3 regions of the Lactobacillus amylovorus DSM 20531 genome follow, and region 2 is predicted to be linked to each of the others. Evidence: predicted binding sites of a transcription regulator. Region 2 holds the regulator's gene; each other region holds the start of a gene.
What was found. The regulator NrdR, encoded in region 2, represses ribonucleotide reductase genes. The targets are predictions, from matches to a motif close to ACACNATATATNGTGT.

Region 1 (10,671 bases), 580 kb from region 2:
TTTAATTGAATAAAAATAAAGAGGCCTTTCGGCCTCTTTTTTACATGCTCTTCAAATTTTTAACAATCAATTTAGCTAATATCTCATAGCCTGCATCCCCAAAGTGCAAACCATCATTTTTCATTCCTTGGGCAGTCTTCTTGATGTCCCCTGCATCTAGCATCGCCTGACATAAATTCGCATATCTAAAACGATATTCCTGAGCTACTTCTTCGACTGCTTTGGCATATTTTTCTACTAAAGCATTATCGCGCACAAGCTGCTTTTCCTCATCAACGGCGGGTGGCGAAACAAGCAAAACATGTGGCGGATAATATGCACAAATTATCGCTGAACAAATCAATTCCATATTTTGCTTAAATTGCGTTAACGGTACCTGCTTATGCGTTGCCAGATCATTAGTCCCAAGTAAAATTACCAAGTTATCGCACTTTTTCACGCTCAAAACTAATTCATTAAGTCTTGCAAAAAACGCACCTGAATTGATCCCCGACACTGCAGTATTTTCAATTTCTACGTCAGGTAACATCTTTTTTAAATTCCAGTTAATATGCGGCTCTTCTTTGCCTTCATTGCGTGCGATGATGCTATCGCCTGTCAGTAATAATCTCATTTTAGAACTGCCTTCTTCTTACTCTTTTTAGTTGGCTTAATGCCTAAAACATCCAAGAAGAAAGTAAAGATTGGCACACCTACGATCAAGCCCCAGGTGCCCCAGAAATGTTCTGCCACAAGCAAAACCAAGAATGTGTAGAAAATTGGTAATTCAGTCTTGCTGGCCATGAACTTAGGATTTAAGACATAGGCTTCAACGGCGTGAATAATCATGATCATAATGAAAATGTAAATCACGTAGCGAATGCCGCCTACTGAGTAGCCCACAATACTTAGCGGAATCAGTGAAATGATTACACCAGCAACTGGAACCAAACTCAAAATGAAGACCATCAAACCTAAGGCGACAATCTGTGGCATTCTCATTATAGCCAAACCGATCATTGTCAAAGCTGTGTTACAAATCGCAATAAAGAATTGGGCCTCAAGCACTACACCAAAGGTATTGGTAAATTTTTTACCGAAGCAACGAATATCTTCAAAGAGCCACTTCAAGTAGCCGCTTTTAACGAATAAACTAGAGAATTCTCTCATCTTCTTTAATTCAATCGTGTAAAAGAAACTTAAGATCAGTGACATAAATGTCGCGATGGTCAGCGTGCCAATATTAGTAGCAGTGTGAAAGGCAAAAGTCATAGCGTGCTTTGCCTGTTCAATCAACTCACCTTTACTAATGTAACGCGTTACGTACGACATCAAACGCGACGATTCATCGCTTTCATAAAATGCCATAACGGACTTCACCATCTTACTGATTTGCACCACCAGCATGGGCAAGTAAACCGTTATAACGAAATACAATAGCGCCAGAATTATCAGATACGTGACTACAACTATTATCCCTGTCGGCATCTTAGGAATGTAGCGCTGTACTAAACGAATCAGGTGCACGATTACGTAAGTAAAAATAAATGTTAACAGAATCGTATTCATCATTGCCCGCATCTCGTACAAACAAGCTACGATTAACAAAAATACGACAACTCTACGCAATGGCACATTGTCTTTAAATTTTTGCCAAGCTGTATTCATGAATCAAACCTCGCTTTTTCCATTATTTTTGATTGTAACATGATAATTTTCTATATTTTTTGCTTTCTAAAGCTATACCACATTTTATCTAAAATTTTTTCTAATTTATTAGCCCTATTCTGATGGGATTTGCAGTTTACAAATCAATGCTATCCGCGATAATTTTCTACAAACCACAAGATATTGTGGTACATTTAGATATGTGCTTATACATAATGTGTTTTGTGAAACAATAATAATCTTTTAGGAGTGAAAAACATGACATCTACTAGAATTGAACTAGATCAAAACTTTATTGATCAAGTGAAACATGAAATCAAACCTCACTGGGGTGAACTTGGCTGGGTAACCTATAAGAGAACTTATGCCCGTTGGCTTCCTGATCAAGATCGTTCAGAAAACTGGGATGAGACAGTTAAGCGTGTGATCGAAGGTAACATCAACCTTGATCCACGTCTAAAAGACTCTCCCTCTAAAGAAGTTATCAGCGAATTGACCAATGAAGCTAAACGATTATTCCGTTTAGTTTATGGCTTATCAGCTACCCCTTCAGGTCGTAACCTTTGGATTTCAGGAACCGATTATCAAAAACGGACTGGCGATTCATTAAACAACTGCTGGTTCATCGCTATTCGTCCTCAAGAATATGGCGACAGTCACATCGTGCCTTCTTACGTTGATAAGAGAGAAAAAGCTGTCTCCATGCCTTTCTCCTTCCTATTCGATCAATTGATGAAAGGCGGCGGCGTTGGTTTTTCAGTTGTTAACGACAACATCAAGCAAATTCCTAAGGTTGATAACAAAATCGATTTAACTGTTGTAATCGATAAAAGCAGCAAGTCACACGATGCCTCAATCAAGGTTGGCGCCGTTGATAAAGTCGAATGGGAAAAGCAAAATCCAGATCAAGACGACGTGATTTACTACAGATTGCCTGATACTCGTGAAGGCTGGGTTCTTGCCAATGCCCGTTTAATTGATATGCACTTTAACCAAACCAATCCTGATCGAAAGACCAAATTAGTTTTGGACATTACTGACATTCGTCCATACGGTGCCAAGATCCATGGCTTCGGCGGTACTGCTTCAGGTCCAATGCCTTTAGTTGAAATGTTTATCGATATCAACAACGTCATTAATGCCCGCGCAGGTAAAAACTTGACTGCTGTTGATGCGACTGACATTTGTAACTTGATTGGTAAAACAGTTGTTGCCGGCAACGTTCGTCGTTCAGCTGAGCTTGCACTTGGTTCTAGCGACGACCAAGACTTTATCAAGATGAAGCAGGATAAGAAAAAGCTTTATCACCACCGTTGGGCTTCTAACAACAGTGTGGCCATTAATTCTAAGTTTAATAATTATGGTCCAATTGCTGACGGCATTTTGCATAATGGCGAGCCTGGTATCGTTAACTTAGATTTGTCACGCAACTATGGTCGTATTGTTGATGGCTATCAACCAGGAATTGACGATGACGTTGAAGGTACTAATCCTTGTGGCGAAATTTCTTTGGCAAATGGTGAGCCATGCAACTTGTTTGAGGTCTTCCCATACATCGCTGAAATGCAAGGCTGGGACTTAAAAGAGGCCTTCGCCTTAGCTACTCGTTTTGCTAAGAGAGTTACCTTTAGTCACTACGACTGGGAAATTTCACGTAAGATTATTCAAAAGAACCGCAGAATCGGTATTTCAATGTCTGGTATTCAAGACTGGCTGCTTAATGACTTGGGCCACAGAGTAGTCACTGGCTTTGAAGATGCCGTTGATGCAGAAACTGGTGAAAAGATTAAGAAACCAATCTATGATTCACAGGCAGTTGAAAGAGTGGATGGCTTATACAAGGCTGTAGTTGACGCAGATAAGGCCTACAGCAAGGAATTAGGCACCCACCCATCAATTAAGCACACCACAGTTAAACCATCTGGTACGGTGGCTAAATTGGCTGGTGTGTCAGAAGGGATGCACTTCCACTATGCTGGTTATTTGATTCAGAGAATTCGTTTCCAGGCTAGTGATCCATTGCTTCCAGCCTTAAGAGAATGCGGCTATCATACTGAACCAGATATTTACACTAAGAACACTATTTGCGTCGAATTTCCATTACGGGCTGCTCACGCCGATAGTAAAAACTTTGCTTCTGCCGGAACGGTTTCAATCGCGGAACAATTCGCGACCCAAGCATTCTTGCAAACATACTGGTCTGACAATGCCGTCAGCTGCACCATCACCTTCCAATCAGATGAAAGTGACGAAATTGCTCCACTTCTTCACCAATACAGACACACTATCAAATCAACTTCACTTCTTCCTTACTACGGTGGTTCACTCAAGCAAGCTCCAAAAGAGCCAATTGACAAGAAAACCTATAAAGAAAGAGCTGCTTTGATTACTGATGATGTTGAAGAAGTATTTGCAAAGCAAAATGATGATCAAAAGGGATTAGAAATTGTAGGACAAACCGACTGTGAAGGTGGAGCTTGCCCAATCAAGTAATTTATTAGGAGATAAAAATGAAGAACAAACACAAATTTAGTTTATTATTTACAATCGTTGCATTTTTAACTTTATTTTTGACGGGATGCTCAAATAATAGTTCAGCCACTGCCAAAAAGAGCTCTAACAATCAAATTACGGTTAACTACACCTTGAAACAAGGCAAGAAAACCGTAAGTGATAAATCCGTTAAGATTCCTAAGAAAAAGGCCAAGGTAATTACCGGTCTTAAGAAAGCATGGAAAGTGCAAGAAACTAAGGGCTTTATTACTTCAATCGATGGTAAAAAGCAAAACCCTAAGAAAAAGATTTATTGGACTTACACAATTAACGGCAAATGGGCAACCAAAGGTGCCGACAAACAAGCTGTTGCTAACAAGGATAAAGTTAAATTTACTCTAGACAAGGTGAAGTAATTTATGGTTACTGAGCGGCTGCAAATCAGACAAATCGCATTACTGGCCATGCTTACAGCAATGTGCGTGGTCTTGCGTATCTTCAAAATTATTCCTATTCCAAACGTACAACCAGTAACTGATATCTTGATGATTGTTACTCTTTATTTGGGTACCGGCTCAGGTATCATTTTAGCTGCTTTGACAATGTTGATTTCTAATATTTATTTGGGATTCGGCATTTGGACTATTCCCCAAATCTTAGCTTATGCTGGTTGTGTATTAACTGTAGCCTTTTTAAACAAAGTTACGCCACTGCAAAATCACTTTTGGTTACAGGTAGCTTTGGCCACCTTTTTAGGTTGGGAATACGGCTTTTTAGTCGACCTGGGGATGACTATTTTCGGTGGTTTGCCTGCTTTCATCGCTTACCTTGTTTCTAGCTTCGCCTTTGATACCTACCATGCAATTGGCAACTTTGCCTTCTACTTTGTTTTATATAAACCAATCACCAAAGCACTTGAAGCCTATCAACGGAGGATAATCTAATGACAATCAAAATCTACACTAAAGTTGGCGACAAAGGGTTAACCAAGCAGGTTACTGGTAAAATGGTGCCCAAATATGACCTGCAAATTGAAGCATTGGGCAATGTGGATGAGCTTCAATCATACCTTGGTGTGGTGATCGCCAACTTATCAAAGAATTGCCGGGAATTACGTGAAGAGCTGGAAAACGTTCAGCGTAATTTATACCAACTGCAAGCCGATATTGTCGTTAAGCACCATCATGAAATTAGTGAGAAAAATGTCACACAGTTAGAAGACCGCATTAATGAATTAACTCCTAAAATACCCACTATTCCTGAATTTATCTTGCCTGGTGGCAAGGTTACGGGTGCTAACTTACAATATGCTAGAACCGTTGCTAGACGTGCCGAAAGGTCTTTAGTCAAGTTGAGTTTAAATGAACAAAAATTAGACGATTGCGATTTGGAGTACATGAATCGCCTTTCCGATTACCTTTTCATCTTAGGACGCTACGCAAATGTACTTGATGGTTATACCGAAATAAAAAGCAAAGTGCGAGAAAAGAACCGTATTAATGGCTAAAAAAACACCGTTGCCGGATTAGGCAGCGGTGTTTTTGTTTGAGCGATTTTCTTTTTCAAGAATTGCTTTCTTTATTTCCATAAACTTAGGTGCATCCAAAACTCTTAATTTAGGGAAGCTCTTAAGCATACGTTTTTGGTTCCAACTTAAACGATTTGGTTTTAATTCGTCGTAGTGCTGAATAACTGAGTGATGCCAGTCGCCAACTTTAAGTCTGCCTTTCTCAGCCATTCTGCTTTCTACTCTGGATCTAACGCGTTCAATAAATTGGTTGATGTGATTGTCCCACATCTTGGTTGTAATATGGAATCTTTCGACACTGATTACAGTTAAGATTGTATCGATTCCCATAACTATCGTGATCCCTACGGCTAACCAACCATGCGTATCTCTTTCCTCAATATTGATAATCTTTTGTACAAATGGCTGGATAAATTTTACTAGTAGGATTACGCCGAAGCCCCAGAATAAGGAAATAACTGGCGCTACACGACCTTGGATGTTACCCCACAATTTTGAGTAATCCCATAATTTAAGATGGAAGAATTTTTCAAGGAATAAACTCGCGACATATTCGAAGACTGTCGCGACAATGATTCCGACGATAAATAGCAAGAAGATATTGTCTTGGACATCTTTAGTACAGATTAAGACTGTAGTAACTGCGAATCCATAGACTGGACAATACGGGCCAAACAAAAAGCCACGATATTCATAATGATGATCTTTGATCGAACAATATATTGTTTCCCATAACCAGCCAATAAAAGAATATGTAAAAAATAAAACAATAATTTCAGAAATAGTGTATGGCATCTTTATATTTCTCTTTCAATATACAAGCTTATATATCCATAATAAGTGAAAGAGAGTAATTTGGCTATCGAAAATATAGATTTTATTAACTATCTACTTTTCCTTTTTTAAGCCCAATGTAAGGGCACCCACAATTAGAGCAAATAAACCGATGATAGACAAGAAAAGTGATGCAGATTCGCCTGCTTTAGGAAGGCTAGCTGAAGAAGTTCTATTTCTGTGTCGATTATGCTTTTTGAAACTAACTTCTTTTAGATCATCATCGTCTAAAATTTTATCTGCGACAGTTTTGAAGTCTTTATCGCTATGTCTAACCCTAGTTGCTTTAGGTGTACTAATTGTAGTTGGCTGATTATCCAAGCCTGTTAAACCCGTTACTGGGAGCTTTAATTCTTTATTTCCTGATTCAGTGTCTGCTTTTTCTTCTCTTCTTCCATCAGCATTTCGAGCCACCAGCATCTCACTTCCGTCTGTCCTTCTAATTCGCGTAGCTTTTTCCCAATATCTATACCTCTTTGTATTCTTCTTTCCAGTCTCTTGCGTCTCGAGAAGTTTGCCAAAAATGCTTGTAATCTCTTCATCTTGAATTTTTCCTCCATAAATATTTTGATTAGTTGTTTCGTCAGTTAATTTGTAGCTAACAGCTACCTGATTCACAGCGCCAAGTGCAGCATAATCCTTAACTTGAGTGGCATAGCTGATACTAATCGGACCACGATATTTTTTACCATCTAAAGTTAGCGTTAAATTATTTTGATTAATCTTTGGATTTTCTTTATCAAACTTAATTTCATGGTTTGCGACTTGGACCTTTAAAGATTTTTCATTCAAAATTAAACCTTCAGGTATAGCATTTTCCACTACAACTTGATCATATTCTGCCTTTTTTGGATCAATCTTGATTTCCCAGGAAATATTGTCTTGATCAAAAATTCCGTTAATATCAACAGAGCTAATTTCTTCTACAGGATTATTTTGTCCTACTACATGAAGAAACTTAGTTACATCACCCGCTTGGATAAACAAGGTCTGACCTCTTTCAGATTTGTTTTTAACTTGCAGATCAAAATCAATTTGAGCAGTTACATTTTCAAAATCCTCTATATTGTCATTGAATAAGACAACTACGCCATCTTGATCAACAACATATTGACCTACTTCATGATCTCTACCTGCTTCATCCTGAATTACGAGTCTATTATTTTCTTTAATCCCTTGAAGCGATGCACCACCTACATTTTCCCACGTAATTTTCATCAGACTGTTAGCAGTAAAAGCCTGTCTTCTATCACTAAACTTGGCCTGCACATGCACAAAATCATCGTTAAACTTGGCTCTCTTTTTATCAACCTTGAGTGAGACAAAATTATCGCTCACATCCATCACGGCTGCCTGAACGGTTCTTACTCCTTGGGCAAAGGATAAAAAACAAAAGAAAGCAATGCCTACAAGAATCTTTCTCATTTTTCCCTCCGTACAACTTTTTTGTTATTTGAAATTATACGGGGATAAACTTGTAGAACAATGCTTTCTTCAATGGAAAAATACACTTTTACAGTTTTGTCGCAATTTAGCAAACAAAACTGCTTTTTTGTTTATTCAATAAACAAAGACTTATCAAAAAAAGCCCACCTTTTGGGTGGACCTTCAAAATTAATAATTTAATCTGATTTGTAATGAACCTGTTTCTACACAGTCGCCCAAGCACTTCATTGCAGCATCGTATGTGGACTTAGCTGTCTTATCGTTAGCCTCTTGAAGTTTCTTTTGCAATTTTTCACCGTCAAGATCTTGGACTTCTTGATCAGTTTCAAGTAAAACATGACGACCAGCAGCTAAAGTACTTTGTTTCATCTCTTCAATTGAAGCACTGTAGCGGAATGGGTGCTCGTCAGCAATTGTTGTAATTGCATGAGTAAGCCAGTACATATCTTGAATATCGAAATGTTCCTTAGTATCGCGATAAGTACTTGGAGTATCAAGAATATTGGTGTAGTAAGGAGCAATACCATTGAAGGCATTTGGACCAAAGGCTACCCATTGAACACCAGCGATTTTTTCTGGAACGTTGTTTCTAATTTGCAAGATTGATAATTCTTGGTTACGTTGAAAACCAATTGGACGGAAGGCATGACGGTCTGCGTCTGTACCCTCTAAGCCATATGGATCGTACTTAGTGTGTTGATAACGTGAAGACAATGCATACTTAAAGTCTTCAATAGTAAGCAAGTGTTCAGGCTTTTTTGCAAATGGTAATTCTGGATCGTCTGGTTCACGAACATCACTTGGGTTAAACAACTTTTGAATATACCATTCACGTGGAATGTTGTATTCATAGTCTGAATCGTCATGGCTACCAAAAATATGACGCAAATTGTATGGATTGCCTTGATGATCGATGTCTAAATAATTATCTTTGATCATCTTTTCCAAATCGGCAGAAGCCATTGTGTCGTCGCTATTAAAGTCAAAGTCGGTAATACTGAACCAGTTAGGTGCAGCAACGTAGCAGTCATCAGGCACACGTTTTGCGGCCCAGTGGTGGCCACCGATTGTTTCCATGTACCAAACTTCGTCCTTATCTGAAAAGGCAACACCGTTTGATTCATAGGTACCATACTTTTCAAGGTATTTACCTAAAAGCTTTACCCCTTCACGAGCTGAATAAATATATGGCAAAACGATGGTAACAAAATCTTCTTCACCGATACCCTTTTTATTCATTGGATCCACGCCCAAAACACGTGAATTAGTGGTGCTAGTTTCAGTAGCTGACATAGCAACGTTTGCGGCATTGATGCCGGCTTCACCCCACCAGCCCATCTTCTTCATGGTTGATTCAAGTTCAGGCACAGCGGTGTAACGCATTGGATCACTTGGCAGATCTACCTTGCATTTTGAAGTTACGGATTGATATTCCTTAGGTTGCTTATCTGGCGTTACAACGATGAAACGCTTAGGGTTAAAAGCGTGACCGTAGTCTTCATTTCTAGCAACTAGAGTTGAACCGTCGGTAGTAGCTTTTTTACCGGCTAAAATTGTTGTACATGGCATAATTGATTCCTCCTATAATTTGTTTCTTATCCTTATTGTAAAACTTTTATAGGTTAAATTATTTTAGTTTTATTTAGTCAAAGCTAAAAGATTACAAAATAATGCTGCTAAAATATCTTTAAGATCAAACAACAGAGGATAAAGTCATGCTATACGTCGGACAAACATATTCAACATCAATCCAAGCTAAGAAATACGCAGAAAAAACTTCTAATAATATTTTAGAAATTAATGATTCCGCACAAAATAATTATTATAACCAAACTCACTTAGGCAGCAGTCCTAAAAACTATAATAATCAGCGCGGTATTACACAATATGGTGATCAAGAATGCATCATAATATCTAGCACTAATCACATTAGAAGTGACGCTTATAATCCATGGGAAGATGAATTTAATGAAGATATCGGCTACATATATTATTACAGCGATAACAAAACAGCAGATAAAGATCCAGCAACTACAACTGGCAATAAACGACTACTCGAACAGTTCAAATTAAGTCACAGTAATGATCCTAAAGAAAGAGCCAAAGCTATTCCAATTTTATTTTTTGAAAGTAAAAAACAAGGCGAACGAACTTTTCACGGATATGGCACAGTTGAATCAAGTCAACTACCCTAGACTGAAGTCTAGGGCTTAGTGGCTCGTTAGCTTGCGCTAACTAGAACACCAACTTGCTTAGATACGGACTTGACTTACCAGCAATAGTCTTTTGACTATTGCCGATAGAGGTCGTCTAATTACCAAAGCCTTTTAAGTCCGCGAGTTGCTAACGGACTGCAGCCTTTCTAGGCTGCTTTTTTTATTTTAGGATTTTGCCACTTGCTTAATCCTTTTTCTAAGATGTTCACTGCCGCATTCCAATCACGAATATGGAGCATTCGACAAATTGGACAAGTCCACTCCCGATCCTTAAGGGTTAATTTCTTATAACCATTTTGGCCCATAATACTGCCACAAGCATGACAGCGTTGAGTAGTATATTTAGGATCAATTGTTAGAAATTCTTTACCATATAGATCTGCCTTATAAGCCAGCATATTCAGGAAACTACGCCAGCCGACATCAGAAATTGATTGCGACAAGGCATGATTCTTTAACAGGTTTCTGTTTCTTAATTCCTCGGCAACTACTAAATCGTGGTTTTTG
Region 2 (10,671 bases):
TCAATTGTTGGACTCAAACGAATTTCTTTGACACTAACTGTCTTGGAATTCTTACGGGATTCCTTAAGCTTCTTTTGTTGTTCGAAGCGGTACTTACCGTAGTCCATGATACGTGCTACAGGTGGCTTGGCATTTGGTGAAATCAAAACAAGGTCAAGACCAGCATCGCTTGCGCGACGTAAGGCTTCCATCTTGTTCATGACGCCAACTTGCTTACCATCTTCATCAATTAAACGGACTTCGCGTGCACGAATTTTATCGTTTAAGATTAAACTTCTTGGTATAACTGTTCACCTCCGTGTTAATTTCGAGGACAAGAAAAAGGCGGGATAAGTATCACCCGCCTTTAATCAACAGAAAATATCGATCAGCCCAGAGGTTAATTTAACTTAGGCGAGAAGCGGGAGCCTCTTCTTGTTCTCAACTAGAAGTAGTATACTCGTTTAACCCTTTTCCGTCAATAAAATTATTATCTTTTCTGAATTAAATTATTTAGCTAATTTCTTTGTAAGCGTAGCTGATGAAGTAGTTGCCAGCACCACCGCCAGCAAGCCAGCCGTTTGCGTTGAAGCCGGTAATGCCGTGGAATTTAAAGGTGTAAGCTTCATATTGTGAATTAGAAACTTTGTCAGCTAATTTGTAGTTAGCCTTTTCATCGGCAGCATTTAACTTTTTATCCCACTTATCTGCTTCTTTACCCTTTAATACCTTATAAACCTTGAGGCCGTTAATGGTATGTGCAGTAATTTTAGTTCTAATAACTTTACCAGCTTCTTTGTGTTACCAAACACCACGCGTATTCTTAGGTGTGGTGAAAAGTTTGGTAGCACCCTAACTAGCAGCATTTGTGCATTCCTATACAGGTATGATAAATAATGTATTTTTAATCATTATTAAATTTTTATAGGAATAAATATAGTATATAAATCACTAAAATACACTAAAGAATATACTTTAAATTAAACCTGTTATCCAAAAAACGGCTAAAAATTTTTTATTTTGTTAATCCTATCCATAGCTAGTTTTAGGCATAAAAAAGGTAGTAGACAGCTTATTGGCCATCTACTACCTTTTAGGTATTTAACTATTTAAATATTAGTTGTTTTCTCTTGAGTATGACTTAACGTCAGCGTCAATTTCCTTGATGAAGTCGTCAAGACTCTTAGAAATTTCTTCGTCAGTACCGTAACGACGTACGTTTACGCTACCGTTCTTCATTTCTTCGTCACCTAATACCAAAGTGTAAGGTACCTTTTGGGTTTGTGATTCACGAATCTTGTAACCCATCTTTTCGTTTCTGTTGTCAACTTCTGCTCTGAAGCCGCGCTTAGCAAGTTCTTGACGAACCTTTTCGGCGTATTCGCCGTGAGCGTCGTTGTTAACTGGGATGATTTCAGCTTGGATTGGAGCAAGCCAAGTTGGGAAGGCACCCTTGTAAATTTCAGTTAAGTAAGCAATGAATCTTTCCATAGTACCAACAATACCACGGTGGATCATAACTGGACGGTGTTCTTCACCATCTTGACCAACGTAAGTTAAGCCAAATCTTTCTGGAAGCATGAAGTCAAGTTGAATAGTTGACATAGTTTCGTCGTTACCCAAAGCAGTCTTAGTTTGGATATCAAGCTTAGGACCGTAGAATGCTGCTTCACCTTCAGCTTCAACGTAGTCAAGGCCAAGGTCATCCATAGCACCCTTAAGCATCTTTTGACTTCTTTCCCACATTTCATCGTTTGCAAAGTACTTTTCAGTGTTCTTTGGATCACGGTATGAAAGTCTGAAGTAGTAATCAGTAATGTCGAAGTCCTTGTATACGTCCATGATCAACTTCAAGATCTTAGCAAATTCGTCTTGAACTTGGTCAAGAGCTACGAAGGTGTGACCATCGTTCAAAGTCATTTCACGTACACGTTGAAGACCTGACAAAGCACCTGATTTTTCGTATCTGTGCATCATACCAAGTTCAGCAACACGAAGTGGCAAGTCACGGTATGAACGAATGTGGTGCTTGTAAATTTGGATGTGTGATGGACAGTTCATTGGACGAAGTTCAAGCATTTCGCCATCACCCATATCCATTGGTGGGAACATGTCATCACGGTAGTGTGCCCAGTGACCTGAAGTCTTGTAAGCGTCAAGGTTCATAAGTACTGGAGTGTAAACGTGTTGGTAACCATCAGCTACTTCACGGTCGATGATGTAACGTTCAACAACACGACGAATAGTAGCACCCTTTGGCATCCAGTAAGGAAGACCTGCACCAACCTTAGGATCTACGAAGAAGAGGTCAAGGTCACGACCGATAGTACGGTGGTCGCGTTCCTTAATTTCTGCACGACGCTTTAAGTCATCCTTCAATGCTGCTTCTTTGAAGAATGCAGTACCGAAGATTCTTTGAAGCATTGGGTTTGATGACTTACCTAACCAGTAAGCACCAGCTACTGACAAAAGCTTGAAGTGCTTGATCTTACCAGTGTTTGGAAGTAATGCGTCAAAACCAAAGTCTACGAAGTCGCCTAACTTGTAAGCGTCAACCTTGTCGCCTTCAACCTTCTTCAAAAGTTCACTCTTGTATGGGTCGTCCTTGTAGATATCTTCAAGTTCTGACTTGTCCATTTCAACGTGTTCAATTGCTTGACCACTCTTAACAAGCTTTTCCATAGCCTTTTCAAGTTCTGGCAATTCAGTAACCTTGATTTGGTCCTTCTTGTCAGTGTCAATGTAGAAGCCACCTTCGTCAGCTACGTGTTCACCTAAACGAAGTTCTGGGTACTTCTTCTTAGCAACAGCTTCAAGTGCAAATGCTGCAGTTGCTCTTAAGATATCCAAACCTTCATCGTCTTTATCAGTAAGGATAGCAATTTCAACGTCGCTATCGATTTCGTAATCAAGTGGCTTAACTTGGCCATTTACCTTAGCACCAACAGCAGCTTTTCCAAGTGAAGTTGCGATTGATGAAGCTACATCTTTAACTGAAACGGCTTTGTCAAATTCTTTCTTTGAGCCGTCTGGTAAAGTAACTGAAAAACTCATAAAATTACCTCCAAAAAAAATCCCAGTGCTCAATAGCACTGGGACGTTAATTGCGTGGTTCCACCCAAAATTCAGGTTAGCGTGTGTCTAACCTCTTATATTCGGATTGATAAAGGTATCCAACCTAAAATTTTAACTTTGGGAATAAACGATTGGGGTGAGCCTCTAATGAAGGACTTCCAGAACTAGGTCCCTCTCTCTGAAGCGAGGTTCATCATGTCTCGTTTAATTAGTTTCAATTATACGCATTCGAGCTGGGGATGCAAGACCTTTTTAAAAATTAATGCAAAGAATTTCTGCGGTCAGGTCCTGGCACCACAATTTCTTTAGCCAAAAAGCGGACACGCTGCATCAGTCTTCTCGCCTTAACTGGGTCGGTCGCATTACGCGTTTCTTCAAAGTGTGACTGCAATGCTTCCATGTCCAAATTGGATGAGAAGAAGGTTGGCAAAACATTATCCATTCTTGCCTGCAAAATTACGCCTAAGACGTCATCACGTGACCATTGGCTGAGACTTTCGGCCCCAATATCATCCAGAATAAGCAAATCACATTCGGATAATCTACGGATTTCTTCTTGCAAGCTAATTCGGCTATTATCGTCAAAGTGACTAGCAAGGCCGGCAATAAATGTTGGCACGTGCAAGAAAATGACGTTTTTATTCATGTTGGTAACGACATAATTAGCAAGACCTGCCAAAATATAGGTCTTACCAACGCCGAAATCGCCTGAAAGATATAAACCTTTTTGGTGCGGGTCTTTTTTATACTTCTTCAAGAAATCATAAATTAAAGCAAGAACATTGTTCCGATCGTCTGTAACGTCAATTTCACTTAAACTAACGTCATGCAAACGAGCAGGCAAATCAATGAGCTGCAGCCGTCTTTGCGCTGCCTTTTTACGGTCTTGTGCGATCTTAGCTCTTGTCGGTGCATAGCGAATGTCGATTACCTTGCCGTTTAAAAATAGCTGCGGTGCATAACCGACCATCACCTTGTTGGGATGCGTTTTTTGTGAATAAAATTCGTAAAGATTCGACATGCTATTGCGAATCATCTTTTGATCGATTTTATCCGCATTTTGCTTAAGAAAAGCTTGCACATCAGGATCATGCAAGGCTTGATTCTCCAAAGTCTTTTCATCGCCTAAATTGCGCTGTTTAACAATTTGCTTGATCACATTGCCTATTGGTTCCATTTATTCACCTGCTTTCTTATTTATTGTTCAAATCTTTAAACAAGTCCTTCAATTGCGCAGTAGAAATACCGGAATTGGTATCCACCTTCTTCTTGCTCCAATCGGTGCCCTTTTCTACGCGCTTATTTTGATAGTTATAGTTTCTTCTGGATCTTCGATTATTGCCATTGCCAAAACTATCGCGACGTTTCTTCACGTACTGCAAAGCCTGAACCGCGGTTGCAACACCATGTTGGAGCCAGTCGTTAGCGATCTTGTAGGCCAAGTTTGAGTTCACTACAGTATCGTAAGTCAAACAAGTATAGGTCAGAATATTGATCAAATCTTCTGGCAAACCATACTGGGTGTGCAAATTATTGATAATCTGCCGCTCGCCTGCACTGGCAATGCCGCCCTTTTCTGTTTTTATCTTATACAAAAACTCAGCGGGTGAGCTTTCATTGGCTTCCTTGAGCAACTTCTTATCGTTGTCGTCCAAGCCCTTAATTGCAGCCAAAGCCTTTTTACGGCCTTCATTTACCTGCTTTTGCACGTGTTCTCTAGTGTTAATCCGTTTGTAGTTCTCAGCTAAAGTATTGCTAATGTCGCGCATGTTCAATTCATACGAACCATGAAGGCATGGCAAACTCTCATCCACGAATTCTTTTTCGGACAAGCCATACGTCTGCATCAAAGAGCGAATTTGATTCTTCTTATTATCAACTTCACTAGCTGGAATTTGATAAACCTCATATTGCTCTTTGATAAAGTCCCAATCGATTGCATCCCTGTCGTTAACTTGGGCCACCTCTTCTTCATGAACTTTGTTTTCTTTGGCGGCCTCAATTACATCGCTGGATGGAGTGATTGCTTCATCCCCCGGCAAACGGAACATATCAAAGAAATTAGCCGAAACATCGCGCGCATTCTTAATAGGCTTTTCCCGCAACTTAGCTTCTTTAGCGAACTTGTGGCTTAATTCATGAAAGGTTTCTTCGCCAACTTTTTCCTTAAGCAAACTTGCAAGAAGCGGCGTAGCGAAAAACTTATCAGCACTAGGCACTTTAAGCAATTTAAACACGATGACGTTATTAAAAACATTATCGGATAAAAATGTTTGAACTAACCCCACGGCCTCTAATTTATGAAGCGATGTAAACATCGTCTTTAAGCTACAATCCAGTTGTTCTTGCAGCGAATAGATACCCTTAGAATCGGAAACGATGCCATATGGGTCGTAGTTGCTGATCAAAGTTTGGTACAAAGCAACCGCAATGGCACCAACCAATGGCTGATATAGTTTAATCAGTATTTGTTCATCTTCGGGAAAAAGCGTAACGCGATTGGCTACATAGTAGAGGTGCTTGGGATCAGATGTCTCAAACATTTTTAATTACCCTTTCCCTTTTTGGCCATCATGTCTTCCATAGTCTTCATAAAGCTAGACATGTCTTTAAATTCACGATAAATGGAAGCAAATCTGATGTAAGCAACATCGTCTAGATCAGCCAACTCGTCCATGACATATTGACCAATCTTCTTAGACGAGATTTCGCTGACGCCTTGCTTTCTTACCTTGTTTTCAACGTGATCAACTAATTGTTCGAATTGTTCACTGCTGATTGGACGCTTTTGACCTGCAGCCATTACACCGTGCAAAATCTTCTTGCGGCTAAATGGTTCACGCGTTCCATCATTCTTAATTACTAATAAAGGCGCCGTTTCAATACGCTCAAAGGTCGTAAAACGGAAACCACAGTTTTCACATTCTCGACGTCTTCTAATTGCCCGGTTTTCATCACTAGGACGTGAATCAATAACGCGGGAGGCATTTTGATGACAATTTGGACATTCCATAGCTACCCCTCTTTTTTGATTTTATTTAATAATTGTTCTAGTTTACTTTCTAGTTCTTTTATTGTACCAGTATTTTCAATTACAAAATCAGCCAATTGTGTTTTTTTAGACAACGGCATTTGGCTATTAATCCGCATTCTGGCTTCTTTATCAGTTAAATTATTTCTTTGTTTTAATCGCTCTATTTGAATAGATTCTGGCAAAGTAATTACCAACACACTATTGGCAATATGCTTCTTATCTAAGCCAGATTCAAAATAAACTGGTGCATCAAGGATAACCATATCTTCATTTTGATATGATGTTATCTTTTGTACTGTTTTATCGAAAATTAGAGGATGAGTCAACTGATTTAGTTTATTTAGCGCACTTTTATTACTAAAAACTAATTGACCGAGCTTTTTACGGTTAATCGTCTGGTCAGAATTCAGATATTCTTCGCCAAAATTATCCTTAATTGCTTGCCAAGAAGCATTTTTTGGCTTCATTAAATCATGCGCTATTTCGTCACAGTCGACAATAGGAATATTTTGCTTTTTAAAAAATTGATCCGCGGTGCTTTTGCCTGTTGCAATTCCGCCAGTTAAAGCTAAAACGTATGTCATTTATAAATCACCTGACAATGAGGGCAAAAAGTGGTGCCCCTTCCTGAAACCTTAATCTTTTCCAAAGTCGTGCCACATCTAGGACATGCTTCACCGGCGTGGCCGTAAACTTGTAGCATTTCTTGGTAACCACCAACTTCGCCGTTTGCATCCAAATAGCTATGAACAGTTGTACCGCGCTTTTCTGTGGCAATTTTGATGGTTTCATTAATATTTTTACGCAGATCTTCTACTTTATTGGCAGGAATTTTGTTAGCCAAACTCAAGGGATGGATCTTGCTTTGCCACAAGGTTTCATCGACATAAATGTTGCCTAAACCTGCAACAACAGTTTGATCGAGCAAGACATTTTTGATGTTCTTCTTTTTTCTCTTTAAGCTAGACAAAAAATACTGCTCACTAAATTCCGGCGTATTGGGTTCAACGCCCAGTTTACCGATGCCAGTTGTTTGTCGCTCGGTTCCGGTCAAAACTAGCTGCATACGGCCAAATTTGCGCACATCGTTATAGCGCAAGGCAGTGCCGTCGGTAAAAATAAATTCTACGTGATCATGCTTGTCTTTAGGCGCTTCCGGCGTAGTTAAATGATACTTTCCTTCCATGCGTAAGTGCGACACAATTGTTAAATTATCATTCAAGCGAATCAATAAATACTTGGCATAGCGGTCGATGCGAATAATCTTTTTGCCTGGCAGTTCATTGACAAACTTGTCATGGTCCGTCGCAACGATTTTTGGATACCACAGAATTACTTTTTCAATTGTCTTTCCTTTAATTAAAGGAGTTAAAGTTCTCCGAACAGTTTCAACTTCGGGCATTTCAGGCATCTAATCACCTACTTTGCATCGTACCAATTGTGGCCCCAACCAGAATCAGCAATTAGTGGCACATCAAGCTTAACTGCTGATTGCATTACTTCTGGCACAATCTTCTTGATTGTTTCAAGTTCATCTTTTGGCACATCAAAAATTAATTCGTCGTGCACCTGAACTACCATCTTGGTCTTGAGGTGCAATTCATCAAGCTTCTTTTGCATGTTAATCATGGCAATCTTGATGATATCAGCAGCTGAACCTTGGATTGGTGAGTTGATGGCGGTTCTTTCAGCAAAGGCACGCACGGTGTACTTCTTAGCGTGAATATCTGGCAAGTATCTGCGACGGTGCATAATTGTTTCGGCATAGCCTTTGTCACGCGCTTTTTGCACAGCCTTATCCATGTAATCCTTGATTTGAGGATATTGTTCGAAGTAGTTGTCGATAAATTCTTGGGCACGTTTTCTAGAAATGCCTAAGTTCTTGGACAAACCGTAATCGGAAATACCATAAACGATACCGAAGTTAACAGCCTTAGCGTGACGACGCATCAGTGGCGTTACTTGATCTGGTGAATCCAAGTGGAAAATCTTCATCGCGGTGTGTGAGTGAATATCGTATCCGGTCTTGAAGGCCTCTTGCATGTTTTGATCGCCAGAAACATGGGCCAAGACACGAAGCTCAACTTGTGAATAGTCGCAAGAGAAAATGTAGCCGTCTGGTTCACTTGGCACGAAGGCCTTTCTGATTTGCTTTCCTTCTTCAGTGCGGGTAGGGATATTTTGCAAGTTAGGATCCACACTAGAAAGTCGACCAGTTGCAGTAAAAGTCTGCAAGTAACGTGTGTGCACGCGGCCATCTGGTTGAATGACGTCAAGCAGACCCTTTACATAGGTAGATTGAATCTTGGCAATTTGACGGTAATCCAAAATTTCACTAACGATTGGACTTTGCGTCTTTAATTGATCCAAGACTTCAACTGAAGTTGAGTAACCAGTTTTGGTCTTTTTGATGACTGGCAAACCAAGCTTTTCGAACAAAATGTGACCTAGTTGCTTAGGTGAATTCAAGTTGAACTTTTCACCGGCTTGGCTATAAATCTTGTCTTCGAGTTCCTTCAATTGAACGGCAAATTCATTTTGCAGTTGAATCAAGGTGCTGGCTTCAACCTTCATCCCGTTCATTTCCATTCTGGCTAAAACGCACGCGGTTGGGATTTCGATCGTATCAAACAAGGCATCTTGTTCGTGGTCTTTGAGCTTTTCAAGCAGAGTCTTCTTGAGTGATTCAATGGCGTTGACCTTGGAAGCTAAGTGGTTGAATAATTCATCATCGTCATCAGGGATGTGTTCACTCTTACCTTTGCCGTAGACTTCAAGGTCGGTCTTAACGGAATAATCCCCATAAAGATGGGCAATTTCACCAAGATCGTTGGAGTTATTTTCATTATTGATCAAGTAGGATGCCAAAAGCATGTCGTAATCAAGGCCGTGAGTGTGAATGCCCAAACGATGTGCAGCAACCATTGTTCTCTTCAGGTCAAAGACGTTCTTCTGAATCTTTTCGTCTTCTAAGATGTGCTTGATATTATCTTCTTCAAGCAATTCAACGTCTCTTGAAACGTAGATCTTGTCATTGATCTTCAAACTGAAGCCAACAAAAGGAGCTAGGTGATAGTTGGCACCAAGCATTTCTAAGTAAAATTCAATGGTATCAGCTTCAGTAGCTTTAACATCTTTAACGTTGTCGTCGTTTAAAACAGTGTATTCTACTTTTTCAACTTCGGTGCTATCTTGACCAGCACCTGAAGCATTTAGGTCAGTTAAGAACTTGCGGAAGTTCATCTTTTCGTAGAATTGACGCAGCTTTTCATAATCAACTGGCTGACGTTTTATATCATCAATATCAATGGTGACTGGTGAATCACGGTCAATAGTTGCTAACTTTTTAGCTAAAAATGCTTTGTCCTTATCGTTGATCAAGTTTTCTTTCAGCTTGGACTTCTTCATTTCGTCGATATGATCGTAAATCCCTTCAACGGAACCGTATTTTTGAATCAAACGTGATGCAGTCTTAGGACCAACTTTAGTTACACCAGGGTAATTATCGGAATTATCCCCCATCAAAGCCTTCATATCAATGAATTCAGTTGGAGTGACGCCGTTAACTTCCTTCATATGTTCAGGTGTGTAGGCTTCAAGTTGAGAAACTCCAGATTTGGTCACTTCAACGGTAGTTTTGTCTGAAGCAAGTTGAGTTAAGTCACGGTCACCAGTCACAACTGTGGTAGTAAAGCCGTTCTTCTCACCTTTATCAACAAAAGTACCAATAATATCGTCGGCTTCATAATTCTTCAATTCATAAGTTTTAATACCCAAGTCATGCAGCATTTCTTGAATATAAGGCATTTGTTCGAGCAACTCTTCTGGAGTTTTCGCACGTCCACCTTTATATTCTCCATACATGTTTGTTCTAAAAGTGACTTTTCCTGCATCAAAAGCTACCAAAATATGGGTTGGCTCAACGTCCTTCAAAAGGACATCAAGCATATTCTTAAAAGCATAAATGGCATTAGTGTGCAGGCCATCCGGACTCTTGAAAGATTCTAGTTGACGATAAAGAGCGTAAAAGGCTCTGAAAGCTACAGAGTTACCATCGATTAGAAGTAATTTTTTATCTGCCATTTTATTCCCCTTTTATAAAAATTGTTCTCTATACTTACTTATCTATTTTACCAGTTTCAATAGCAATCTTTTAATAGGAAGTTTAATGGAAAAGAAAAAAGGCTTCACTTTTGTGGAGTCTTGATCATAAATCATTTTTATTACACTAAAACAGTCCCTTTATGTAGAGAACGTCAAAAAAGCCGCCCTAAAATAGGACGACTTCAAAGCATTTAATTAATTAGACCTGAAAGAGGTCTATAACTATTAAAGCACAAAACTTTTTCCAGTCCATCAAATTTATAAAATAAAATTATGATCAGCATCGGTAATATTGCACTCTTGAACCTATAAATTGTTTACATCAATATCTTCAATTTTATAATTTATATATTTAAAATTTGGACCACACATGCTATTAAGTCCATTGCAATAAGGACAAATATCTTCTGCTATTGTTTCAAATTCTGGTACTCTCAGAAATTCTTTTCGAAAATATTTTTTATGACAGAATCCACATC
Region 3 (10,671 bases), 670 kb from region 2:
TTCAAATTGAGCTCCAGTTTTTGGATTTGTACCCATGCCTGATGGAACGAAGCCTTTAGCTGGAATAGAACCATCCTTTAAAATGTTGTTAGCCAATTGCTGACGGTTGATTGCATATGAGAATGCTTGCCTAATTTTCAGATTCTTAAATGCCTTAACCTTGTTTTGGTTTAATTCAAGACGGCGAATAGCTGAAGAAAGTCTAGCGTGGTAGCCGGCCTTATTCTTGTTGGAAGCTACTTGTTGACCGGTTAAGCCTGTTTCGTCAGCTTTTCCGGCTTGGAAGAGGTTGTAGCTAGTGGTAGTTGATTCACTAACTTGTTCGTTAACTTTACTTAATTTAACGTCTTTTGCATCCCAGTAATTCTTATTTTTGACTAAAGTCCAAGTCTTATTATTGCCGGTCCATTTAGTTAAAATGAAGGGACCAGAAGAAACGGTGTAATTAGCTTGCGTGCCGTAAAGTTTGCCGTACTTTTGAACTACTTTTTGGTTTTGTGGGAAGAATAGTGGCCAAGCAAGTAAATTCTTAAAGTAACTCAATGGACGAGTAAGTTCGATATGTAAATGGTATTTTGAAGGTGCGGTTACACCAATAGTAGATGGCTTCTTCTTTCCGCTGTTGATTGCTTGAGCATTCTTAATTTGGTAGAGGTAGAAAGCCATTTGCGATTTGGTAGCTGGGTTGACAGTTCTTTGGTAGGAATAAACGAAATCTTTAGCAGTAAGAGGATCGCCGTTTGACCACTTAGCATTTTTACGTAAAACGAAATCATAAACTCTGCCGCCTTTAGAGGTCTTAACAGATTTGGCTAAAGATAGTTTAGGCTTGTTGTTTTTATCTAAACGGTAAAGGCCATCACCAGTGTTTAATAGGGCTTGAAAACTAGTAGTGTCAGTAGCTAAAGATGGATCCTGAGTTGATAACTGGGTGGTTTCTGACCAATTTAAAACTTGCTTTTTCTTTTGTGAAGCTGATTGATTACCACAAGCTGCAAGAGCTAATGCTGAAACGATAATTGTACCTGTTGCTAAAATCTTCTTTGATATTTTCATTGCTAAACTCCTTTACGATAGACGAAAATTAAGCAATGAAAAAGAAAAAGCGCCTTACTAGATCATGTCGATCTAATAGGGCGTTTATCACGCGGTACCACCTATTCTTTATGGAAGTTCCACCTCGGTTCATGTACGGCCCAAAGGGCGATATATTACCGCAATAGAGGGCGGACCCTGAATCTGCTAAATATCGCAGGTTCATGCTCGAAGGCCATTTTCAAAAATAAAAACAGACATTTCTTCTCACCAAACTAGAAACTCTCTGTAGAAAGTTTTATTTTTTACTTTCCTTGTCATTGCTTAATTTGTTTTTAATGTTGTTATCATAATATAGCCTAGGAAATAATTTGTCAACAAAAAATTTAAAAAAGGCAAACCAAAAGAGACCCATACGGATCTCTTTTGGTTTATAAGTTAGTGACCAGGAAAAAGATGACGAATACCACGAATAAGATATACATCATTGGAGTAACTTCCTTGGCACGCTTTGAAGCGATCATAGTGATAGGGTAGGCAATAAGTCCTAATGCCAAACCATCTGAAATACTGTAAGTTAATGGCATCCCTACAACAGTTAAAAATGCTGGAAAGGCAATTTCAAACTTGTCCCAATCGATCTGTCTTAAGTTACTTGCCATAAGCACACCAACAATAATCAAAGCTGGAGCCGTTACAGTAGTAGGAATAACGGAAAGAAGTGGACTGAAAATCATACTGATGATGAAGAAGATACCAACAAAGATTGCAGTTAAACCAGTTCTACCGCCCATTGCGATACCCGCACTTGATTCTACTGAAGTACCAAGTGGGGCAGTACCCAAGACAGCACCTTCAACCATAGCAGTTGAATCAGCTAAAAAGGCACGACCGATCCGTGGAATCTTACCATCTTTATCAACCATGCCGGCTTGTTCAGTCATACCGATCAAAGTACCAGCAGTATCAAAGAAAGTAACAAGTAAGAAGGTCAAAACAACCATCCAAAGTTGTGCGGTATTAATATCCTTTAAGTGGAAAACGGCTTGACCCAAGGTTGGTGCAATGCTTGGCGCACCTGAAACGATGCCGTGAGGCAATGGAATTTGACCAATGATCATACCGAAGATAGCAGTAACGATCATCCCGATGAAAATTGAACCAGGTACGTTCAAACACATCAAGATAACAGTTAAAATTAAACCGAACAAAGTAATCCAAACGGCAGGATTACTAAACTTGCCCAAGGTAACTAAAGTTGAATCGCTGTTAACGATTAATTGACCATTTTTTAACCCAATAAAGGCAATGAATAAACCAATACCAGCCGAAATTGCATACTTCATATCTTGTGGAATTGCATTAACCACCATTTCACGCAATTTGAAAATAGTGATTAAAATGAATAAGATTGATGCAACAAGCACAGCAGCTAAGGCTGTTTCCCAGGAAATATGCATTCCAACACATACGTTGTATGCGAAAAAGGCACCACTACCCAAGGTTGGAGCAAGCGCAATAGGATAGTTTGCGATGAATCCCATCAAGAAACAACCAATGGCAGTTGCTACTGCGGTAACCGTAAATGCTGCACCTTTTGGAATACCAGCTGCGTGCAAAATGTTAGGGTTAACAAATAGGATGTAGGAGAGACTAACAAACGTAGTTAATGCAGCGATTAACTCGCGTTTAACAGTGGTATGAGCATCCTGTAAATGAAAGACTTTATCTAATGTCTGCATTTTTCCTCCAAAACAAATGAAAAAAGGACACAGTTACCCACCAACTATGGGTAAAAGATGTCCTTTAAACGATTTGTGACGTCTAATACCTATAGTCCTGAATTTATGGTTCAGGGTAGACACTGTCGAACTTATCTCGACGATATATAGATATATTGATTGTTAAGTATTCTAGCAGAAATCTAGTAGATAAGCAAATTAGGGTTGGGAGGATATGTATTATAGTTATTTCCTGAGAAATAAAAAACAAGTAGCTGTTAACTACTTGTTTTTGAAAGAGGTATTTTACTAGTGAAATTAGCTAGACATTTAAAACGATGTAATAGATAACGAATACTACAAATAGAATCCACATCATTGGCGTAATCTCTTTGAAACGCTTTGCTGCGATCATTGAGATTGGATAAACGATAATTCCCCAACCTAAACCGTCTGAGATAGAGTATGTAAGAGGCATTCCGATGGCAATAAGGAAACATGGAATGGCGATTTCGAGGTTGGTCCAATGTACGTTAGCCAAGTTTTCGGCCATCAGTACACCAACAATGATTAAGGCAGGAGCAGTTACTTGAGTGGTAAAGACACTTAAGATTGGACTAAAGATTGTAGAAATGAGGAAGAAGATACCTACCCAAACTGCGGTTAAACCGGTTCTACCACCAACGGCAATACCAGAACTTGATTCCACAAATGCACCAACTGGTGAAGTACCAAGAACTGAACCAACAAGCATACCAGATGAGTCGGCAGCTAAAGCTTCACCGGCACGTGGCATCTTGTTGTCTTTCATCAAACCAGCTTGTTGAACCAAACCGATCAAGGTACCAGTGGTATCGAAGAAGGTAACAAGCAAGAAGGTGAAGACAACTACCCACATTTGAACGGTGTTGATGTCACCGATATGGAAGATTGCTTGACCAAACGTTGGAGCGATGCTTGGAACAGATGAGATAATACTCTTAGGCATTGGAATTTGACCAATAACGACACCGAAGACAGCAGATATAATCATACCGATGAAGATGGCACCCGGTACACGGGCAATCATCAAGAAGATAGTAATGAATAAACCGAAAATAGTGATCCAAACAGTTGGATTGTTAAGGCTACCGATAGTAACCAAAGTTGAGTCACTGTTTTGAATTAACTTACCACCTTGAAGACCGATGAAGGCGATGAATAAACCGATACCGGCAGAAATAGCATATTTAATGTCTGCAGGTATCGCATCAATGATCATCTCACGAACTTTAAAGACAGTTAGTAAAATGAAAAGAATTGATGCAACAAAAACGGCAGCTAAAGCTGTTTGCCATTTAACGTGCATGCCAAGACAAACTGTGTAAGTGAAGAATGCGTTCAAACCTAACGTTGGAGCTGAAGCGATTGGATAGTTGGCAACAAGTCCCATCACGATACAGGTAAATGCAGCAGATAATGCGGTAACGGTGAACAAAGCACCTTTATCCATACCACTAGCGCCCAAAACATTGGGGTTGACGAACAGAATGTAAGACATACTTACAAAAGTAGTTAGGCCGGCTAAAAGCTCGGTCTTAAAGGAGGTATTGTTCTCCTTTAAATGAAAGAAATTACTGATTGCGTTCATTTAGTCCTCCAAAATTTGTATAAAGTGAACATTCAATTAAGATTATACATATAATGTTAATAATTTCAATAGAAAAATAGTGAAATATTTGCTTTTTGAAGTTTTTTCGGGAATATTTAGCTTATTCTTGACTTTAACGCAGCGTAAACCCGTATATTTAAGTTGTGAGGTGAGAAAGTAATGTCAGAAGAATACACAATCGGAGATCTAGCCAAACAGTTGAATATAACCACCAGGACAATTCGCTATTATGATCAAAAAGGCCTGGTTAAACCAAGCAGAGTGAGTGAAAGTGGCTATCGTTTATATTCAAATGAGCAGATAAAACAATTAAAACTGATTATCTTTTTAAAAGAACTAGGCTTTTCACTAAAGGATATTCAAAAGATACTGGAGGATCCAAATAGTGAAAAAACGATTGGTCTTTTACTTAAAGATCAAATGGAAAGAAATAGCCAGGAAGTACAAAAACTAGAAAAGCAAAATAAGAAAATAGTGCAATTGCAGAAGGTATTAAATAAACCTAAAGGTATTGCTGAAGTTACTGACATTACGAAGATTATGAATAATGAAACTAGGTATAAAGAATTAACACGTTCAATGTGGAAGCTGTCAGCAGTGGAAATTGCTGTTGAGCTGATTGGTATGACATTTATCGCGTACTGTATCATCAATAAGATGAACACTACGGCGTATATTTCGGTAGCTGTTTTAGTAGCAATCTTGGTTGCAATGTCTGTTGTGTTACTTAAAAATTATTATCAAAAAGTGGCATATATTTGTCCTAATTGCGATTACAAATTTGTTCCAGAACTTAAAAGCTTTATGTTTGCGGCACATACGCCGCATACTAGAAGATTACGTTGCCCAAACTGTCATAAAAAATCATATTGTTTGGAAACTGTACGCTAGTATTTCCAGGGAAATACACATTTTTAAGAAGCTGTTATCGAGTATATTCGATAAAAGGCTCCTTTTTTGCAATCTTATCGATTATACTAGATAAGATTAATAATTTTAGTGTTTTCATCGATTATAATCGATATAAATAGGAAAAAGTGTAAACAAAAAGGACTAAGCTCAAATTCAAACTTAGTCCTTTCTTTATTTATTGTTTTTCATCTAAAAGTTCAGTACCCACAGGAAGATGATGAATACGAAGAATAGTACCCACATCATCGGGCTGATTTCCTTACCACGCTTAGCTGCAAGCATGCAGATTGGGTAAGTGATCATACCCCATGACAAACCATCAGAAATTGAGTAAGTAAGTGGCATACCCAAAATGATGAGGAATGCAGGAACCGCAATTTCTAACTTGTTCCAGTGGATGTGAGCAGTGTTTTGGGCCATCAATACACCAACGATAATCAAGGCTGGTGCAGTAACTTGACTAGTGAACACACCCAAAAGTGGACTGAAGATCATTGAGATCAAGAAGAAGATAGCAACGAAAACTGCAGTCAAACCAGTTCTACCACCAACGGCGATACCGGCACTTGATTCAACGAACGCACCAACTGGTGAAGTACCCAAAATTGAACCAACGGCCATCGCACTTGAGTCGGCAGCCAAAGCCTTACCAACACGTGGCATCTTGTTGTTCTTCATGAAACCGGCTTGTTGAGCAAGACCAATCAAAGTACCGGCAGTATCGAAGAAGGTAACAAGCAAGAAGGTTAAAACCACAACCCACATTTGAACGGTATTAATGTCCTTAACGTGGAAGATAGCTTGACCAAAAGTTGGAGCCAAACTTGGAGCAGTTGAGATTACCTTGTGTGGCAATGCAATTTGACCAGTACAAATACCGAAGATAGCTGCCAAAACCATACCGATGAAGATGGCACCAGGAACGTTCAAGATCATCAAAATAACGGTTACAAGCAAACCAAAAATGGTGATCCAAACAAGTGGATCGTGAAGTGAGCCTAAGCCAACCAAAGTTGATTTATTTGCGACAATTAACTTACCGTTTTGCAAACCTAAGAAGGCGATGAATAAACCAATACCTGATGAAATAGCAAACTTCAGGTCAGCTGGAATTGAATCAATAATCTTTTCACGCAATTTAAATAAAGTGATCAAAATGAAGATAATTGATGCAACGAAAACACTGGCTAAAGCAGTTTGCCATGAAACGTGCATCCCCACACAAACGGTGTAAGCAAAGAATGCATTAATACCAAGGGCTGGTGCTTCACCAATTGGGTAGTTTGCAACAATACCCATGATGGCACTACCAAGCGCACTGGCCAAAGCAGTAGCAGTAAACACAGCACCTGTGTTCATACCACTAGCACCTAAAACGCTAGGGTTAACAAACAAAATGTATGACATACTAATGAAAGTAGTCAAACCAGCAATAAATTCGACTTTAATACTGGTGTTGTATTTATCTAATTGAAAATATTTCCTAATAAAATTCATAAATCTCTCTCCAAAGAATTGTTCGTGTTTTTACTTCATAAAAGCAACTCTTATACTGTAGCATTGATATTTAGATTTGTAAACACGAATTATTATTAAGAGATCACACTGATTCATCATAAATTGCTGTATAAAAGTAGCTTTAGGGCCGTAAATTACTTTCATTCTCAGTTTTTTAGCATTATTCTTAATTACAAAGATTAAACAGATTAAGGGTGAAAAAATGTCCGCAAAACTTATTTTTTCAGATATCGATGGCACGCTAATTAACAATGAATTAAAGGTAACGCCTAAAACGCGTGATGCAATTAGACATCAGATTATCAATGGCAATATCTTTATTCCAACTTCAGCTCGTCTTCCTAAAGGGATTATGACGGCTGTAGGACAGATTCTTAAGGTCTTTCCGATGATTGCCTATAATGGTGCCTTAGCGCTAGATGAGATAGGTAGAGCGCTAATTACGCGCTTTTTTAACGCAAAAGAAGCTGCAGAGATCTGTCGTTACGTTGAAGAGCAAAATAGCGGTGCAGCTTGGAACATTTATAGCGGCTATGTGTGGTATAGCTCAGAAAAAGAGAGCGATTGGGTCAAAAAAGAAGAAAGCATCGTCGGTGTGAAATCTACCAAGACAAGTATCGATCAAATTGCAAAACTTCAAGGTGTACATAAAGGTTTAATCATGGGTAAATCCGAAGAAATTGACCGTATGCAAAAAGAATTGGCAAAGAAGTACACTGACCTTGATTTTGTAAAATCTTCGCCTATATTACTTGAAATTGTCTTAAAGGGTGTAAGCAAAAAGAGTGCACTTGAGATCGTAGCCCAAGAATATGGCGTAGATTTAAAAGATTGTATTGCCTTTGGTGACAACTACAACGATGAGGCAATGTTAAAAGCAGTAGGTCATCCATTCTTGATGGGTAATGCTCCAGAAGATTTGAAGAAGCAATTTAAATCAGAAGATATTACCTTAGATAATAATCATGATGGTATTGCTAAGGCGCTAGAAAATATTAAATAAACAAAATAGAATGCATACAAAAAGAGCTAGGATTTTATATCCTAGCTCTTTTCATTTATTACCTGGGAAATTAAGCTTCAATTTGAATATCAGTTGACTTATCCCAGTCCATTGGCAATTTGCCAACTTCTTTCAATTTATCAACGATTTGATCAAGTACGATTTCACGATCTTCTTCAGAAGACATGAAGTCATATTTGTCACCATCAATTTCCATCTTTGGTGAGTAATCGTACTTGTCATACCATGGCTTGTAGTAGCGAAGCAATCTCTTGTAGTAGTCTTCAAGAGTTGAATCGTAGCTCAATTGTTCGTATGGACGGCCACGTTTTTGAATACGTTTAATCATTGTGTCGTAAGAAACGTTGATGTGAACAAGCAAGTCAGGGTTCTTCTTAGGCATTCTGTCTAATTCACCCATCATATTGTGTAAAAGTTCATAGTAAGTGTCGACTTCCTCAGGAGTGGCACGACCAATGTCAGCGTTCATTTGGAAGAAGAGCGCATCTTCATAGATAGAGCGGTCCAACACGTTATTATCTTGAGTCAATGCGTCTTTAATACTGTGAAAGCGTGTATTCAAGAAATATACTTGCAATAAGAATGCGTACTTTTTAGGATCAGCGTAGAAAAGTGGCAAAACTGGGTTGTCATCAACACTTTCGTAGAATGGCTTAGTTCCTAAATATTTGGATAAAATACCTGTTAAACTGGATTTACCGGCTCCAATTGGCCCGCTTAAAACAATAACTGTCATCACGTTCCTTCTTTTTTATTAAGACTATAAGTTGCCGATTTGGTGCAACTTATCATCAATTTCAGACAATACTTCTCTTTGAGCATCCATGTTAGTAACGAAATCAAGCTTATTGCCATCGATTTTCATCTTAGGGGATGCATTGTAGTGTTCATACCATGGTTCGTAGTATTTCAAAAGGCGAGCATAGTAATCCTTTAAACCTGGATCAGTGCTGATTTGTTCAAAGGATCTGCCGCGTTTCTTAATTCTAGCAAGCATAGTATCAAGGGAAACATGGATGTAGATAAGCAAATCTGGCTTCTTACTTGGATTGCCAGGGGTATCTTCCATCATGTTTTCAAGCAAATCGTCATAGATCTTGAATTCTGTAGGATCAGCGACCTTGCTGTCAGCGTTCATCTTAAAGAACAATGCATCTTCATAGATAGAACGGTCAGAAACACTGTTTTTCTCCTTAATAGCTTGGTTAATTTGTGCTAAACGGTGGTTAAGTAAGTATGTATTGAGCAAAAAGGTGTAACGCTTCATGTCCTTGTAGTACAAAGGAAGTACTCGGTTGCTGTCGACGCCTTCGTAAAAGGCTTGCGTACCTAAATGTTCAGCTAAAATACTGGTTAAACTGGATTTACCGGCTCCAATTGGCCCACTTAAAACAATAACTTGAATCACATTCTTTCTACTATATATTGGGTTGCTTTAATAGTTTAGTCAATATCTGGTAGTGGTGCAAGGATTTTTTTAATTAGGTAAAAATCAGAATTGTCAATATGTTAGGGATAAAAAACGGATAGGATTGAAAAAAACGGCTAGGCAAGTTTGCCTACCCGTTTTTCTATTGGTATTGTTTTTAGTTCTTGTATTTGTCATCCAATTCTTGAGCAGCTGCTTCGTCAACGATAACAGTTACATCTGGGTGCTTTTGTAAAATTGATGCAGGAACTTCTTCAGTAATAGGTCCTTCGATCATTTCTTTGATAGCTTTAGCTTTCTTTTCACCAAAAGCCATCAAAATGATCTTCTTGGATTGCATAATGTTAGCAGTACCCATGCAGATAGCGCTCTTTGGTACTTCATCTTCATTGTCGAAGAAACGAGAGTTGGCCTTAATTGTGTTTTCAGTTAATTTAACTTCGTGAGTACCGATGTCAAATGGAGTACCTGGTTCATTGAAGGCAATGTGACCATTACGGCCGATACCTAATAATTGAATGTCGATAGGATTTTCTTTAATGATTTGATCGTATTCTTTGCAAACTGCAGGAATATCTTTTGCCATACCATTAGGAATGTAAGATTTCTTAAATGGCTTCTTATCAAATAAGTGTTTTTGCATGAAATAATGGTAACTTTGAGGATTGTCTGGTGTTAAGCCAACATATTCATCAAGGTTGATACTAGTAAGATTTTCACAGTTAAGGTCGCTCTTTACCCAGTTTTGGTAAAGAGTTTCAGGGGTAGAACCAGTTGCTAAGCCTAAGACCTTAGCACCGTTCTTAATACCTTTTTCAAAAATTTCGAATGCTTTTGCTCCGCCTTGAATTTTGTTTTCTGTAACAATAACTTTCATAATAAATCCTCCTCATTTACTGGTCTAGTCCATTATAAAATGGAATAGACCAGTTTGTCAATTAAATAAAAAGAAATATTCTTAACTATGTTAGAATTTGAGTAAAGGAAGTGAATAAGGATGGATTTTGAAAAATTAACGGGATTAGGTATAGGTACATGGAAGATTGGTGAAGAACCCAGAAAAAAAGATGAAGAAATAGCCGCAATCCGTTATGGACTGGATCATGGGATAAACATTATTGATACAGCCGAGATGTACGGTGAAGGTAAAAGCGAGAAGTTGGTAGGTGAAGCCATTAAAGGCTATGATAGAAGCAAATTATTTTTGATTTCAAAATTCTATCCCTATCATGCAACGCCAGAATTAGAATGCCATAGTTTGGAAGCTAGTTTGGAAAGACTAGGCACAGATTATTTGGATCTCTATTTACTTCACTGGCGTGGCAATCATCGCTTATCTGATACAATTCGTGGCCTTGAAGCTTTGCAAAAAGAAGGTTTG

Region 1: nrdJ (ribonucleoside-triphosphate reductase, adenosylcobalamin-dependent) is a predicted target of NrdR. The motif match lies at 1,821-1,836, and genes of this name have one in related genera.
Region 3: LA20531_RS06210 (deoxynucleoside kinase) is a predicted target of NrdR. The motif match lies at 9,277-9,292, and genes of this name have one in related genera.

What each region holds. Positions count from the first base shown of each region.
Region 1 covers NZ_CP017706.1:1,100,957-1,111,627, forward strand. Annotated here, with positions in the region: gene LA20531_RS05730 (SGNH/GDSL hydrolase family protein) at 41-613, opposite strand; gene LA20531_RS05735 (AI-2E family transporter) at 610-1,647, opposite strand; gene nrdJ (ribonucleoside-triphosphate reductase, adenosylcobalamin-dependent) at 1,906-4,140, shown strand; gene LA20531_RS05745 (DUF4430 domain-containing protein) at 4,158-4,556, shown strand; gene LA20531_RS05750 (ECF transporter S component) at 4,560-5,084, shown strand; gene LA20531_RS05755 (cob(I)yrinic acid a,c-diamide adenosyltransferase) at 5,084-5,647, shown strand; gene LA20531_RS05760 (putative ABC transporter permease) at 5,666-6,463, opposite strand; gene LA20531_RS05765 (LPXTG cell wall anchor domain-containing protein) at 6,557-7,927, opposite strand; gene LA20531_RS05770 (C69 family dipeptidase) at 8,117-9,517, opposite strand; gene LA20531_RS05775 (hypothetical protein) at 9,664-10,143, shown strand; gene LA20531_RS05780 (RNA-guided endonuclease InsQ/TnpB family protein) at 10,311-10,671, opposite strand, start outside.
Region 2 covers NZ_CP017706.1:517,826-528,496, forward strand. Annotated here, with positions in the region: gene infC (translation initiation factor IF-3) at 1-284, opposite strand, end outside; ribosomal protein L20 leader region at 311-422, opposite strand; gene thrS (threonine--tRNA ligase) at 1,096-3,033, opposite strand; gene dnaI (primosomal protein DnaI) at 3,314-4,231, opposite strand; gene LA20531_RS02690 (replication initiation and membrane attachment family protein) at 4,248-5,597, opposite strand; gene nrdR (transcriptional regulator NrdR) at 5,600-6,067, opposite strand; gene coaE (dephospho-CoA kinase) at 6,070-6,672, opposite strand; gene mutM (bifunctional DNA-formamidopyrimidine glycosylase/DNA-(apurinic or apyrimidinic site) lyase) at 6,669-7,499, opposite strand; gene polA (DNA polymerase I) at 7,508-10,171, opposite strand; gene LA20531_RS02715 (hypothetical protein) at 10,499-10,671, opposite strand, start outside.
Region 3 covers NZ_CP017706.1:1,187,958-1,198,628, forward strand. Annotated here, with positions in the region: gene LA20531_RS06175 (peptide ABC transporter substrate-binding protein) at 1-1,056, opposite strand, end outside; T-box leader at 1,130-1,365, opposite strand; gene LA20531_RS06180 (NCS2 family permease) at 1,467-2,777, opposite strand; purine riboswitch at 2,850-2,947, opposite strand; gene LA20531_RS06185 (NCS2 family permease) at 3,079-4,386, opposite strand; gene LA20531_RS06190 (MerR family transcriptional regulator) at 4,567-5,298, shown strand; gene LA20531_RS06195 (NCS2 family permease) at 5,509-6,816, opposite strand; gene LA20531_RS06200 (Cof-type HAD-IIB family hydrolase) at 7,040-7,840, shown strand; gene LA20531_RS06205 (deoxynucleoside kinase) at 7,911-8,597, opposite strand; gene LA20531_RS06210 (deoxynucleoside kinase) at 8,622-9,269, opposite strand; gene nagB (glucosamine-6-phosphate deaminase) at 9,448-10,167, opposite strand; gene LA20531_RS06220 (aldo/keto reductase) at 10,288-10,671, shown strand, end outside.